DNA from 2 places in the Halomonas sp. AOP43-A1-21 genome. Region 2 is predicted to be linked to the other one. Evidence: riboswitches for the same ligand, from Rfam matches in the RefSeq annotation. Region 2 holds a riboswitch; the other holds the start of a gene.
The links. A riboswitch is a leader RNA that binds a small molecule or an ion and turns the genes downstream of it on or off. The one in region 2 is predicted to bind thiamine pyrophosphate.
Positions count from the first base shown of each region.

Region 1: another riboswitch for thiamine pyrophosphate. It lies ahead of thiM (hydroxyethylthiazole kinase); the one in region 2 lies ahead of tenA (thiaminase II).

Region 1 is NZ_JBQSWC010000017.1:40,144-47,775, reverse strand. It holds gene ampC (class C beta-lactamase) at 1-61, shown strand, start outside; gene ACT3R7_RS11055 (cupin domain-containing protein) at 177-842, shown strand; gene ACT3R7_RS11050 (DUF6164 family protein) at 854-1,222, opposite strand; gene gloA (lactoylglutathione lyase) at 1,224-1,757, opposite strand; gene ACT3R7_RS11040 (DUF2237 family protein) at 1,932-2,306, shown strand; TPP riboswitch at 2,453-2,548, shown strand; gene thiM (hydroxyethylthiazole kinase) at 2,575-3,375, shown strand; gene thiE (thiamine phosphate synthase) at 3,376-3,996, shown strand; gene ACT3R7_RS11025 (LysR family transcriptional regulator) at 4,010-4,930, shown strand; gene ACT3R7_RS11020 (DoxX family protein) at 5,015-5,437, shown strand; gene ACT3R7_RS11015 (dioxygenase family protein) at 5,521-6,258, shown strand; gene ACT3R7_RS11010 (DMT family transporter) at 6,279-7,154, opposite strand; gene ACT3R7_RS11005 (D-alanyl-D-alanine carboxypeptidase family protein) at 7,270-7,632, opposite strand, start outside.
Region 2 is NZ_JBQSWC010000038.1:1,291-8,334, forward strand. It holds gene ACT3R7_RS17775 (hypothetical protein) at 31-174, opposite strand; gene ACT3R7_RS17780 (methyltransferase domain-containing protein) at 239-574, opposite strand; TPP riboswitch at 704-865, shown strand; gene tenA (thiaminase II) at 952-1,620, shown strand; gene ACT3R7_RS17790 (Rieske 2Fe-2S domain-containing protein) at 1,639-2,652, opposite strand; gene ACT3R7_RS17795 (ATP-grasp domain-containing protein) at 2,652-3,812, opposite strand; gene ACT3R7_RS17800 (cell division protein FtsA) at 3,805-5,040, opposite strand; gene ACT3R7_RS17805 (MBL fold metallo-hydrolase) at 5,030-5,878, opposite strand; gene ACT3R7_RS17810 (NAD-dependent epimerase/dehydratase family protein) at 5,875-6,879, opposite strand; gene ACT3R7_RS17815 (3-oxoacyl-[acyl-carrier-protein] synthase III C-terminal domain-containing protein) at 6,876-7,044, opposite strand, start outside.

The sequences.
Region 1 (7,632 bases), on a different contig from region 2:
TAACCAGGCCCGCATTGAGGCCGCCTATCATATCCTGACCGCGCTGATGGACACTCCTTAAAGAGTGATATGCCCTGGCTATGCAAATAGTCAGGGCTTTGTTTAGTAATAGCTGGTTGCAATTGCCGGGTGATCTATCGAGACTGTGCAGATTCATCCGCTACCGAGCTAACATCATGCACTTGAATGCCGATTTTTCTCAGTTTGTCAGCGTGACCCCGGAGCAGTACCGGTGGGTAGACGCCCCCAGTGCGGGCGTTGAACGCATGATGCTGGACCGGGTCGGCGACGAAGTAGCCCGTGCCACCAGCTTGGTGCGCTATGCGCCCAATAGTCAATTTGCCCCTCACGCCCATGGCGGTGGTGAAGAAATATTGGTGCTGGAAGGCGTTTTCGCCGATGAACACGGCCGTTACCCGGCGGGAAGCTACCTGCGCAATCCGATCGGTACCGCCCATACGCCGCAGATTGGCGATGAAGGCGCGCTGATTTTCGTCAAACTGCATCAGTTTGACCCCAACGATACGCTGCAGCTGGCCGTACCGGCCCACCGGCTACCCTGGCAGCCCGACCGTCGACCGCGCATTGCTTACAAGATGCTCCACACGTTCAAGCAGGAACGTATTAGCCTGGAACATTGGGCGGCGGGTACTTCAATTGCCTACCCCACGCTTAAAGGCGGGCTTGAACTGTTTATTCTGGAAGGCACGCTAAGCGATAGCACACACCACTACACGGCTGGCACCTGGTGCCGCTACCCGACGGGTGCAACGCCTGCGTTAACTGCCGGCAGCGAGGGCGTCAGGATGTACCTTAAACGCGGCCACCTGACAGCGGCTTAACGGCAAAGGCGCTAACCGCGCAGTAAGCCTAAAAAAGGGCCTACCGTAAGGGCCACAATCAGCCCCACCGCGATGAGCACTAACGCGACTTGCACGGGGTGCTCGAGGAGCCGTCGCCAAAGCGTTGGCGCGTTTCCTTGCGCTTGGGCCTCGTGTAATTCGCGCTGAGCATGCTGAAAGCGCGCTACCTGATAGGCGGCCAGGGCTGTTTCGGCCGCTTCACGCTGGCGTTCATCGCGTAGCCAAATAGCATCGACCCCCAAGCGGAAAAACCCCGCCTGGGTTTCGTATACATCAAAGCGATGCTCGGCGAGTAAGGCGCGAATTTCCATGGCTTCTTCATCGGTGACGTGCCGCAGCCGAAACAGCAAATGTGCCATATTAGTCGCCCGACGCCGCCATTAGGTCGGCCTGGACGACTTCAATCCAGTAGCCGTCTGGGTCTTTGACGAACACGACGTCTTTCATTTTGCCTTGATCGGCCCGCTTTACGAACGTTACATCGTGCTCGTCAAACCACGCCTGGGCGGCTGATAAATCCGGTACGCTAAAGCAGATATGCCCAAACCCCTGAGGCTCGGCATTGCCATCGTGGTAGGCAAAGTCTTCCTGGCTCTCAGTGCCCCAGTTATGGGTAAGCTCTAAAAGGCCCTTCTGGCCGAAGGTCCAGGCGGTACGCGCCTGAGTATCTTCCGGCACCTGATCGCTGGCTTCCAGATTGGCTAAGAAGTAGAGCGAAAACTGCATCTCTTCGAAATCCAGCCGACGCAGTACCTGCATACCAAATACCTGCGAGTAAAAAGCCAGCGACCGTTCAGGGTCTTTCGCCCGCAGCATTGTATGGTTTAAACGGAAACCTTGGGTCTGCGGAGCAACGGGTGCAACGCCTGGATACTGCTCGCCTTCAAAACTCATCTTAGGATCCTTACGAATTTTGCTGCTAAATGATTCGATTTAGCAGTTATCTTTGACAAAACTGACACCGTGTACAAGCCTATAGTTAAACGCAACCATCGCTTGATGAAACTGTGGTTACACACCATGTGGGCAGGATACCGATTATTCTAGCCCTGACACTCTGGAGGCGACATGTCGCGTGATCTAAATGTGCTGGGCGAACCCCTGACGCCTTGCTGCCATTCACCCAAAACGGGCTTTTACCGCGATGGTTTTTGCCGTGTGGGTCCTGAAGATGTAGGGATCCATGCCATCTGCGCGATTATGACAGAGGAGTTCCTTGCCTACTCTCTGGCGCAGGGCAATGATTTAAGCACGCCTAAACCCCAGTTTGGTTTTCCCGGCCTATCACCCGGTGATCGCTGGTGTTTATGCGCCAGCCGTTGGCAGCAGGCGGCTAACGTGGGGGTGGCGCCGCCGGTCATTTTATCCGGAACGCATGAGAAAGCGCTTGAAGTAACCACCCTGAACATTCTGCGCCAACACGCCCTGGATTTGGTTTATTAGTGCCTTGCGGCTGTCGAGAATAACCGTAGTAAATGACTGTCGTGAAGAACTGTTGTGAAGAACTGTTTTGAAGAACTGCATGAACGACGGCAACTGCTTTAGACGTCACTGATGCTTTACACCTCCTCCCCAGGCTAGGATAGTAGCCCTACCGACAGGGGCGCTTGAGATCATCGAGCTGAGACGCACCCTTTGAACCTGAACCGGATAATACCGGCGTAGGAAGTCGCGGTGTCGTTTCGCACCCGATCTACGCTGTGAGGTGGCTATGACATCACTCCCGCTTGGCGAGGCTCTCTTCGCCGTGCAACGCACGACACCGCTGGTGCACTGTATTACCAATTTTGTGGCAATGAACAGCACCGCTAACTGCCTGTTAGCGGTGGGCGCCTCCCCCGCCATGCTGCATGCCGTCGAGGAAGTTGCCGAATTTACCCGCTTGGCCGGGGCGCTCTCGATCAATATTGGCACGCCTTCGCCAACCTGGGCCGAGGGCATGCAGCAGGCGACGAAGGCAGCGCAGGAAAATAACACCCCGTGGGTATTTGATCCGGTTGCCGTGGGCGCTACACGCTACCGGCAAACTCTTTCCCAGCAGTTGCTGGCGTTTTCACCCAGCGTGATTCGGGGCAACGCTTCAGAAATTATCGCGCTGACGGGCCTGACCCACCAGGGTCGAGGCGTCGATGCCACGGCTTCAATCGACGAGGCGCGTGACGCCGCTATTATCCTGGCTAACCGGCAAGGCTGTATTGTCGCCATGACCGGCGAGCATGACTTCGTGACCGATGGCACCCAGCACTGGCGGCTAACCGGCGGGCATTCGTTAATGCCACGTGTAACTACTCTTGGCTGTGCATTGAGCGCCACCGTAGCGGCATTTATCGCCACCCGGCCTGAAACACCGTTAGTGGCGACCGTGGCGGCACTGGCAAGCTTTGGCGTGGCAGGCGAGCGCGCAGGAGCGCTGGCAACCGGCCCCGGCAGCTTCCAAGTGGCGCTTCTGGATGCGCTTTATCAACTGACGCCAAGCGATCTTGATACGTTCACCGGCCTGGAGAAAGGTTAAATGCACTTTGATCTTTCGCTCTATCTGGTGACGGATGCCCGCTTATGCCAACCCTATGGCCTTGAGCGCACGGTCGTTGAAGCCGTCGAGGGTGGCGTAAGCTTTGTTCAGCTGCGTGATAAGCAGGCAAGCGATGCCGATATGATTAAGCAGGCTAAACGCCTCAAGGCCGCCCTGGCCGGTAGCAGTGTGCCGCTGGTGATTAATGACCGCTTGGTGGTCGCGCTGGAAAGCGGTGCGGATGGGCTACACGTCGGGCAAAGCGATACCGCCGCTCAACAGGCGCGCACCGCAATGGGGCCAGACGCTATTATCGGGCTTTCCATTAACACGCTTGCGCAGCTTCAAGCGGCCCCGGTAGAGCTTTTAGACTATGTGGGACTGGGCCCGGTGTTTGCCACGCAGAGCAAACGTGACCATGCGCTCCCTATCGGGTTTGAGGGCCTTGCGCAGCTGGCAGCTGCCTCACCGCTGCCCAGCGTTGCCATCGGTGGGTTAAAGGCCGACCATAGCGAGCAGGTCTTCCGTGCCGGTACAAATGGGCTGGCGGTTATTTCAGCTATTTGCGGCCAGCCCGCCCCTTATCAGGCCGCTCGCCTTTTTACCCGGCCCAGCCTTTAAGTGACGTGATTTTATGCATCAGCTTGAGCCGATAGTCGCCTTTATGCGAGTTGCCGAACTGGGCAGCTACACGCGCGCCGCCGAGGCATTAAATCTTTCCCGTACGCGGGTTTCGCGCTTGGTCATGGCGCTTGAGGAAACGCTGGGAGTGCGGCTCATTCAGCGCACCACGCGGCGCCTGCATTTAACGGCGGAGGGCGAGCGCTATCTGGCTCATGCACAGACAATTGTGCAAGCGCTTGATGAAGCCGCCGCCGATGTCGGCAGCGGCGTTTCTGAGATGCGCGGCCGATTACGCATCAATGGGCCCATGAGCTTTGGCGTAGGCCACCTTTCTCCTCTGGTCGCAAGCTTTATGGCCCAGCATCCTGGCTTGGATGTACGCCTGGACTTGAACGACCGCCGGGTGGATCTTCTCGAAGAGGGCTACGACGTTGCAATCCGCATCGGCAGCCTGCCGGACTCAAGCCTGGTGGCGCGCCGCCTGACACGCTGCCGAATGCTGTTTTGCGCCTCGCCTGACTATCTTGCCAAACACGGCGTCCCTGCCAATATAGAAGCTTTAAAGCAGCACCAGTGCCTGCACTATCGTAGCGGCCCGACCCCTGGCGACTGGCGTTTTGGCAATATCACGCTGTCCACCCACGGCCCGCTTGAAAGCAACAACGGTGATGTATTAACCCACGTTGCCGAAGCGGGGCTGGGTATCGCTCATCAGCCGAGCTTTTTGGTGACTGAAAGCATTATTGAAGGGCGTTTAATCCCGGTTTTAACCGAACTAGCGCCAAAAATATTGGATATTCATGCGCTTTACCCAGCCCGGCGCTTTCTACCTGCCAAAGTAGAGCGCTTCATCGACCATTTGGCGGCTGCCTGGGGCGACCCACCCTACTGGGAGCGTGACATGGGATTGTCGCCTATTACCCAACAGTGATGTTCGTTAAACGTCGATTATCTCTCAGTCATAGCCACGTAAAGTGTCTTCATTGAAACATCGTTCCCCAATGGAGATATCCTCATGAATGCACCCTCTTCCGCGATGACTGCGCCTGCGAATATTCAACCCCACGCCATCGCACTACTTCGCGTTTCGCTTGGCGTAATGGCACTGGCCCACGGCCTGCTTAAGGTCTTCGTATTTACACTGCCGGGGACGGTGGGTTACTTCGAATCGTTAGGCTTACCCGGCTTTCTGGCTTACCTGACCATTCTGGGAGAGCTGGGCGGCGGCTTAGCGCTAATACTGGGCATTTACACCCGCTGGGTTAGTCTTGCCATGATACCGCTCCTGCTGGGCGCCACGTCGATCCACCTGGGCAACGGCTGGATGTTCTCTAATGAAGGCGGCGGCTGGGAATTCCCGCTGTTCTGGACCGTTGCGCTACTGGTTCAAGCAGGATTAGGTAGCGGCAGCTTCAACCTGGGTCGTTTTTTCCGCTAGTTTGAAAGCTCCATTTTTGAAAGCCCTATTCTTTGCCTTGGCGCTCAGCCCGAGCGTCGGGGCTACCGTTAGGAGATGTCATCATGTTACCTAGCCTGTTTATATCCCACGGCTCCCCGATGCTGGCGCTCACCCCGACCCCAGCACATCAGTTTCTGCGCGAGCTGGGCAAAACGCTGGCACCCAAGGCAGTCGTTGTCGTTTCTGCTCATTGGGAGAGCCTTGCGCTCAAGGTAAGCAACACGGCCTGGCCGGAAACCATTCACGACTTTGGTGGTTTTCCGCAGGCGCTGTTCGAGTGCCAGTACCCTGCGCCGGGTGAGCCTGAACTGGCTGAGCGTCTGGCGGCACTGCTCGGTGCCCAGAGTGTCGAGCGTGGGCTTGATCACGGTGCCTGGGTACCGCTTTCGCTTATGTTTCCCAAAGCAGATATCCCGGTGGTGTCTGTCTCACTGCCCATACGCTGGTCCAATCAGGAGCTTGCCGAGCTAGGTAGTAAGCTTGCCACGCTGCGCGACGAGGGTATTTTAGTTATTGGTTCGGGCAGCTTGACCCACAATCTGTACGAGACAATGCCCATGGGCAGCGCTATGCCAGACTGGGTGGGCGAGTTCGCAGATTGGGTCGATAGCAAACTGGCTAGTAATGACCGCGACGCATTACTTGACTGGCAGGATGCTCCCGAAGCTCGCAGAAACCATCCAACCCCCGAGCATTTTCAACCGTTGCTGGTGGCGATGGGCGCAGGAGGCGATGCCAAGCAGCTGCACCATAGTGTCGAGCATGGAGTGCTGGCGATGGATGTATATGCGTTTGCCTGAAGCAGTCCGCTTTATCACCTTCATGCAGAGGGGCGGCGTTTCAAGGTTGTTCGGCGATCATGGTAGGCAATCGCCAGGCCGCTGCTGATAATCAGCACGCTTCCTACCCATACCCAGCTATCCGGCGTTTCGTCCCAAAACCACCAGCCAAGCGCCACGGCCCATAGCATGGCGGTGTAATCAAACGGCGCGGCAATGGCCGCCGCCGTATAGCGAAACGCTAATGTTAAAAACGCCGTCGCGCTCACGCCTAATACGCCCGAAGCCAAAAACCCCAGCCAGTGGTGCGGTTCAGGCGTTTGCCATACCCAGGGCAAACACAGTCCGGTGATCACACACGGCACGAGCATCATATAAAATACCATGGCCCATAGATGCTCCTGGCTTCCATAGCGCCGTGCGGTGATCATCATCAACGCATAGAACAGCGCCGCGGCCAGCATGATCAGCGCGCCTAGATGAAACGCATCGCCGCCCGGTCTGACGACTACCAGTACGCCCACAAACCCAATAAGTGAAAAGATGACGACAGGCCGGTCAATCCGCTCACCGAGCATGGGGACTGATAGCAGAGTGACAAATAACGGGGCAACAAAGGCAATCGCGGTAGCTTCTGCCAGAGGTAATAGCGTTAGGCCCATCACAAAACTCACCATCAACGCCGTGTAGATCAATCCACGTACTAAATGCACGACAGGACGCTTGGTGCGCAGTTTTTTCAGCCCGCCCGACGTGTAGGCCAATAATACAATCAGCGGCAGCGATACGAGGGCACGAAAGAAGATGATCTGCAGCGGGGAGTGCACTTCCCCCAACCACTTGGCAATGGCATCACCGAGGCACAAAAAAAGCACCCCTGCGCACATGAAAAGAATGCCTTTTAATGACGCTGTCACGCGCGCCCCCAGGTTGTTGGTACGGCTTAAAAACAAAAGCCCCCGCTAATCAACCAAGCGTTAGCGGGGGCTTTGCTCTGCTTTGTACATCACAGCTTTAAAGTGCATCACAGTTTTAAAGGCTGGCGTTAACCACCATGCACTCCATGCCCTGCAGCAGAAGCTCTCGGCAGGCTTCACGGGCATGGTGCTCATCCAAGGCGACCAAACGGGCACGGTAAACCGGCGTTTGGCCTTCAAGGGTATCCACCGCAATACGCCCGGATAAATTCTGGGTTAAGCGCTGAGCTGCCTGCTGGGCCAGCTGCTGCGCCTGAGCTTCTTGACTAAACGCACCTACCTGAATACCCCAGTGCCCGCTTGGCGGTGCTTCAATGATACGTTCGCGCTGAATAAAGTCCTGTAAAGGGTCGGAATTCGATGCCGCTGAGACTTCGCTCGGCCCTTCAACGGTCATCTTGGCCAGACGCTCATCCAC
Region 2 (7,044 bases):
GCAACCCCCACATTCAATAAGGCGATTCAATTAAACCATTGGCTTTCGCAAAATCAGATCAAACCGATGCCAGTGGTGCGTTACCAGCCCGCCCTCACCTTCGCTTTCGCGAAAAAGCTCGACCTCCAAACCGTTGCAAAGGGCTTCTACTTCTTGTGTCGAATGAAAGCTCATTGTTGAATGCTTGGCCCACTCGTGCCGGTTACCGAAGAGGTGCCCGATAAATAAGCCTCCCGGCTCAAGCGCTGAAAGGATCATGTTCCATAACGCGGGAAAATGCGTAGGCTCGCAGAACGGTAGGCTTAGCCCCGCATGGATCAGGGCTGGGTAATTCAGCTTTCAGTGTTTCAACTCGCGCAATGGCGTTGGGCTCTTTGTCGATAGCCAACACCTTCCAACCCGACTTCAGCAGTAGCGCGGTTTCGATGCCGCCTCCGCAGCCTAAATCGATAGCATGGCCGTTGCCTTTGGGTAAGCATTCCTCCCCCAAAGCGCGTCGTAATAGCGGCGAGGTGGCTCGCATCTGATTGGCGCAATAGAAGGCTTCCCAACCCGTCTTGTTATCAGTAGTCAATGGCGGTACTTCCTGATTGCATTATGCTTTAATGATGAGTGTTGATAGACATAATCAATTCAAATTAACACGTAGCACCCTCCTCCGCTCTCTTGCATCTCCCCCACTCGCCTCCTACACTGCGCTGGATACTGCTTGACGGGGTGCCGGTGAATCCGGCTGAGATGGCGTAGGGCATGCTCTTTTAGAGCGCCAAGCGCTGGTCCCGCTGAACCTGATCCGGCTAATGCGCTGTTGCTTACATAAGTTTGCAGCGCGGGTACCGGCGTAGGGATCAAGCGATGGCGCCGGCTAGCTCTCTCATGATCGCAAGCCACCCTCCGCGCCATTTCCTCGATCTTTTCGCCTGCCCTTCGGATCACTACTCTGGAGGATGTATGGGTTACTGCTTTACCGATCTCACCACCGCTTGCCAGGACGACTGGCGCGCTTATATCGAGCACGACTTCGTGCAAAAGCTTGGCAACGCTACGCTGCCTGAAGCGTCATTTCGCCACTACCTGAAGCAGGATTACCTGTTTTTGATTCATTTCGCCCGTGCCTATGCCTTGGCCGCTTATAAAAGCCCCACCCTTGCCGACTTGCGCCAGGCTCATGAAGGTATGAAAGCCATCGTGGATGTGGAGCTTGGGCTGCATATCGGCTTTTGCCGCGAATGGGGTATTTCGGAAGAGGAGCTTGCCGAGCTGCCCGAAGCGCGGGCGACCCTGGCCTATACCCGCTACGTGCTGGATACCGGCAATCGTGGTGATCTGCTCGACCTACACGTGGCGCTTGCGCCTTGCCTGGTGGGTTACGGTGAAATTGCCAACTGGCTCAACGCCCAGGGCACTACGGTGCGCGGTGGGGATAACGCGTATGACGCCTGGATTGCCATGTACGAAGGCGAGGAGTTTCAAGACGCAATGCGCGCCGAGCTTGAATGGCTGGACGCACGCTTGGCCGACGTCACCCCTGCTCGCTTTAATGAGCTCAGCAAAATTTTCCGCGATGCAACCCGTCTGGAAATCGACTTCTGGCAAATGGGGCTGACGCTGGCCGAATAGTCGCAACGCGTGCCCTCTTTAAAGCATTACCTTCACGGCCGGGTCTTCCCCTTTGGGCAGCGTCTCGCCCATCCAGAGGTGGTGCAAGCGAGTTTTCAGGATATCGCCTGGGCCTGAGATGAATTTTGGCTGACCAAAGTGACTCATCACCTCGTGCTGACGTTCCAGGGCTTTGCGGTCCTGGGCAACGACTGGGGCCAGAAACAGACGAATGGCAGCCTGTTTGAGCCAGCCAGGCGCCATTCCGTTAGGCGTTGAAAAACAGGCAAAGGGCGTAAAGGTGTCCTTGGTTGCCGGCGTAAAAATCGCCGTGACGCAGAGCGTCAGTTGCGTATCACCTTCCCAGCGCGCCTGCACCGTGGTGGGCGGGTAGTAGCGCGAGACGCTGTGCGAGCGGTCGCGCTCGAGAAACCGTGACATCAGGCCCGTATCAGGCTGGGTCTGCTCAATTTTCATATCTATTCCGTTGCCATGGCTGGTAACAATGAGTTCCACGGGCAAACGCTTATCACGGCGACGGATAAAGCCGTGATGCAGGTGATTGGTATGGAAGGGGTCCATCACGTTTTCGATGGCATCGAAGGCGCGCCCCCGCCAAGTGCCCTGCTGCCACCAGAAGTGATCCAGCGCCGGATTGCCTAGATCCGGTGGGAATGCTGGTTCAGCGGGCGCGGCATCCGAGAGCGCGACAAAAATCCCTCCATGACGCTCCAGTACCCGCAATGGCGTTGCCGCCAGGCGCGCATCGCAGGCGGTTTCGACCTGACATCCCGGCACCTCGGCGCAACGTCCATCGCGAGCAAAACGCCAGCCGTGGTAAGGGCATTCCAGTGTGCCATTCATCACACGCCCTTCGGATAGCGGGTAGTTGCGATGAGGGCAGCGGTCCACTAACGCCCCAACGCCCTCGTCAGTCCGAAAAAGAGCGATGGGCGTATCGCAGCACATTACCTTGCGCGCTTTTCCGCGCGGCATATCACGAGACAAGGCTACCAGATGCCACGCATCCAGCACCGCTTGGGGAAAGCTCATCAGGGCAGCTCCTCGCCGTTCCATTCCAGATCATGAGTGGTGGCGGCGTTGGTAGAGTGTTGGTGAAGAAGGCCGTTAAGCGCGAAGCCTGCCGCGTCGGCCAGGGCACCGACCAGTACCCAGCGGTCACCTGGGGAAGAGACCGCATCCCGGCCTGCCCGCAGGCAGCGCCACCAACGGGCCAAACGGGCATGGCGGAGCGCCGTAGGCAAGCCCAACAGCCACATGGCCGGGCCCAGGTAGCGTATGGTGGGCGGCGTATCGGGGGCCGGTATACCATCGCCCATCGCCCGGGCAAGGTGCCCTGCGCCGCCAAGCAGGTGTACACCGCTGGTTGCCCGCGGGTTGCATTCAAGTAGAAAGGGCCTCTCGTTGACATCAAAGATGGCATCGCAGGCGAACTGACCGTGCAGCCTGGCGCTGGCCGCCAACTGGATGGCCAGCGTGTGAAGCTTGGCATGGCGCGATGCGTCTAGCGGCTCAAACGCATAGCTGGCGCCGCCCGCCATTCGCCAGCGCGAGCAGTAAGCACTGAACGCTGTGAGTTGGCCATGATGGGCAACGGCGTAAAAGCAGGCCTCTTCGCCATGGATATACGCCTGAGCCATCCAAGGCTGTGCGGGGTCCAGGCACAACTGGGCAAAGCGAGCCGCCTTCGGGGCAATCAACGCTCGATCACCAAAGCGGCTAAAGCGTGGTTTAAACACCCATTCGTGGCAGGTCGTGCGATACGTCGCGAGCTGGTCGGCGCTCTCTATGGGCTGGCTTTCGGGTACCGGCAACCCCGCTTGCTGGCAGTGGCGTGCGAAGCAGAGCTTGTCGTGAAGCGTGCGTAATGTCTCGAGCGAAGGCGCCATTAGTCGGTCGCCCAGCCAGTCATGCAAACTGGGCGCCGCTAAATGGAACACCTCTTCGCAAGTGGGTATCACCAGCTCAATACGGTACTCCTCGACCAGCGCCCTCACCCACTGACGAAACGCACCGCCCTGCTGCCGAGGCGCGGGATGACGATGTAGCCGGACGGGCAGCGTCGAACAGCGTGCCATTCGCGCGGCGGCGCTGTCCGCCAGGTGCACCTCCCAGCCAGCAGCGGAAAAATCACGAGCAAGCTCAAGCGCCGCCACCGAGCGCGCGCCGGTAATCAACACCTGCCTAGCCATGATGGCTGACTACGCGGCGACGTTTGGGGCCTTGCCAGCCCGTCAGGTCACGCACCACTTCAACCGGCACCGGCAATTGGCACTTACTGATAAGCGTGGCGCTGGCACGCTCGGCGTCGCGGGCCAGGCAGTGGGGCGAGAGATGCAACACCACGCGCTCAAACCGGGCCTCCGCCTGCCAGAGTGCATCACCACCCAGTGCACTCTCCATTGCGGCGACTACCTGAGGCGGCGTTACGGTGCATTGGGCGAAGCGCCATACGTCGCTCACTCGCCCTTGGGGCGGGTAAATGATGCGTCCGGCAAATCCGCAGGGGCAGGAGGAGGCGCCAAGCTCTATATAGTCATCGCCGCGTACACGCACAATGGGCTGACTGACCCGGCGCAGATCGGTAATGATCGGCCGATAGCCCGGCGTGCCGGGCACCGGTTCAAGCTCGATGATCAGCGAATGATCATTGAGATGCAGATGACCATGGGCACACTCGGCACCCAAAAAACCTTCGGTGGCTTGATAGATCGATCGCGATGCACACCCCAGCCGCGTGGTGATGGCGTCGCGTTCGGCCTCTCCCATTGGCTCGCTGCCCACAAACAGATGGCGCAATGTCGGCAGGTTCATGCCCGCCTCTGCCAGTGCGGCCAGGCGATGAGGCGGCGCAATCAAAATCGTGGGTGCAAACGCCTCCAGCGCGCTGCGCGTCTGCTCGTTTGAGTCGTTCAATGGGAAATGACCAAAGACGAAGCGCTTGCGCTGAACATCACTGTAGAGAGCGTTGCTGGCGCGCAGATGCAGGGCCAACCGCTGGCGGGCCAGCAGCGCGCGAGCGGGCAGCAGCCGCGCCAGGCTCTGGCCCAAATAGTCGGCACGCTCTTTGGAAGTGGCCAAAAAGAGCCCGCGGGCAGCACCGCTGCTACCGGTCGACCAGCCGGCTGAAAGCGACCCCGTTGCCAGGCCCTGCTCGGCGGCATCCGCCATGGCATGCAGCGTTTTCGTGCTCAGGCCAAGACTGTTCCAGGCGCCGTAGTCAGCGCGCAGAGCGGCTATTTCGGTAATCGGGACCGCTTCCCACGGCCCCCAGGCAACCGCCGCCAGCGCAGGAGTGCGCGCCAGCACCGGCTGTAGTTGCCTCCATTGGCGAGCACGCCGCGCCTCCAGCTGGCTAGACGAAAAACGCAGTGCCCGGCGGGTGCGCATCCAGGCGGCAGCCAGTTGGTCAACGCGCATGGGACTCTCGAAAGCGTTGCGCACTCTCGGCACAATGCGAGGGCAGAATGGTAAGTTCAGTGTTGTGCTCGGCGGCAGCGCATAGCTTGGCAAGGGTAGCCCGATAGCAGCGAGTGTTCCCCAACAGCGCGGTGGTCAGCCGTGGCGGCGGGCGGCGCTCATGAATCGACTTGCCGAGCCACACGGCATCGGCGGCTAGCAGTATGAGCTGATCCTGCGTGGTGCGCAGCGCCAGCCCCCAATGCCCCACACAGTGCCCAGGCAGCTCGACGGCCAACAGGCTTCCATCGCCAAGAATATCGCGCCCCTCACTGAAGGGTGCAAAGCCACTGGGCAGCGTGACCGCGGGGGCTTCTTCAAAAAAACGGGCGTTGGCATCAGCGGCCTGAGGCACCAGCGCGGGAAGCAACCCCTGACGCACCCGTTTGAAACGCCCGGGCGCGCGCAGCTCGGTCAATCCAGCGCGGGCGCAGTAGATGGGCCGCTCGGCCAAGTGGCGCATGCCGGCAACGTGGTCGCCGTGAAAGTGCGAAATAATGGTCGCAGTAATATCGCTATCGTTGATGCCATGGGCGGCAAGCCAGGTATGCCAGGCGTGTTCCGCGCCCACCTCAACTGGCGTCGCCCAGCGGTAGAAGCGTTCCGGGAAAGGGGTCGTCGCCTCCAGAAATGCAGGGTCGTAGCCGGTATCGAACAGCAACAACCCGCGGGTGGGATGTTCAATCACGCCTACTAGCGCGGGAAAATCCACCGGGTTGAAACGCCCGCCGGAGAGCGTTGCGGCTTCGGGGTGGCGGCAAAGGCCACGCGCCAGCCACCGAAAACCAACGCGAATCATGAAGCCTCCTGCAAAGCTAGCTGCTGCGCTTGCGCCAGCAATGTGGCCATGGCATCAAAGCGTGGCTGATAGCCCAACAGGTGTCGGGCGGGCGCCAGGTCAAAGGTTTGCGAATAGGCAAGGGTGGCCAACTTGTAGCGAGTCAACATCGGTTCGTGTTCGGCGCGGGTCAGCATTCCCCACTGCTCCTGAAGCACGGCCATCGTACGGGCTAGCCCTACCGGTAATGAAATGAACCGTGGGGATTTGCCCAGTGCCCTGGCCAGCCGATAAGCCACGTCATGCACCGTAACGGGCTGGCCACCGGAAATATTGATCGCCTGCCCGGCAAGTTGTGGCGTGCGGGCTTCGGCTTCACAAATTGCCCATGCCGCATCGCGCAGGTCGGTCAGCTCGATCAGCGCTCGCCCTCCTCTGGGTAGCGGCACTCGCGAGCGCCCGGCCAGTTCGGCAAGTTTGGGGAGAATCACGCGATCCCCTGGGCCGACCAACGCGCGGGGGCGAATGGCACAACAATGCAGAGCGTCGCGCCGCGGCGCCAGAACGAGCCGTTCGGCGGCAAGTTTGGTGCGCGCGTAGTGATTGAGTGGCGGCTTCGCGGGCTGGCTCTGCTCGTCAATCAGAAGGCGGTCGCGGTAGGCGGCAAAAATCGACGGCGAAGAGACCAGCACAAAGCGTAACGCGCCGCTCTGCGCCGCAGCGTTGAGTAACTGTTCGGTCATTGTCACGTTGTGGCGCTCAAAGGCTTTTTTCGGCCCCCAGCTGGCTGACAAGGCAGCGGCATGAACGATGCTATCCATGCCTGCCACAAACTGCGCCAGATCGGTTTGCGGGTGTGTCAAATCCGCCGCGATAAACTCAGCCCCAAGTGCCGTCAATACCTCGCCTGCGGCGTGTGAGCGCCCGGTTGCGCGAACTTCGTGCCCGCGCAATAGCGCCTCACGGGCCAATGCCATGCCAAGCCCACCAGTGGCTCCAGTGATCAAGAGACGCCGACTCATACGCGCAGCACCATAGCGCTGGCGCTTATGCCTGCCGCCGTGCCCAGCAGTAAAAGATAATCACCCCGCTTGACCGCACCAGTGGTCAGCGCATGCGCAAGCACAGTGGGAATAGAGGCAGCAATCTGGTTGCCGGTGGTGGCAAAGATATTGATCACACGCTCA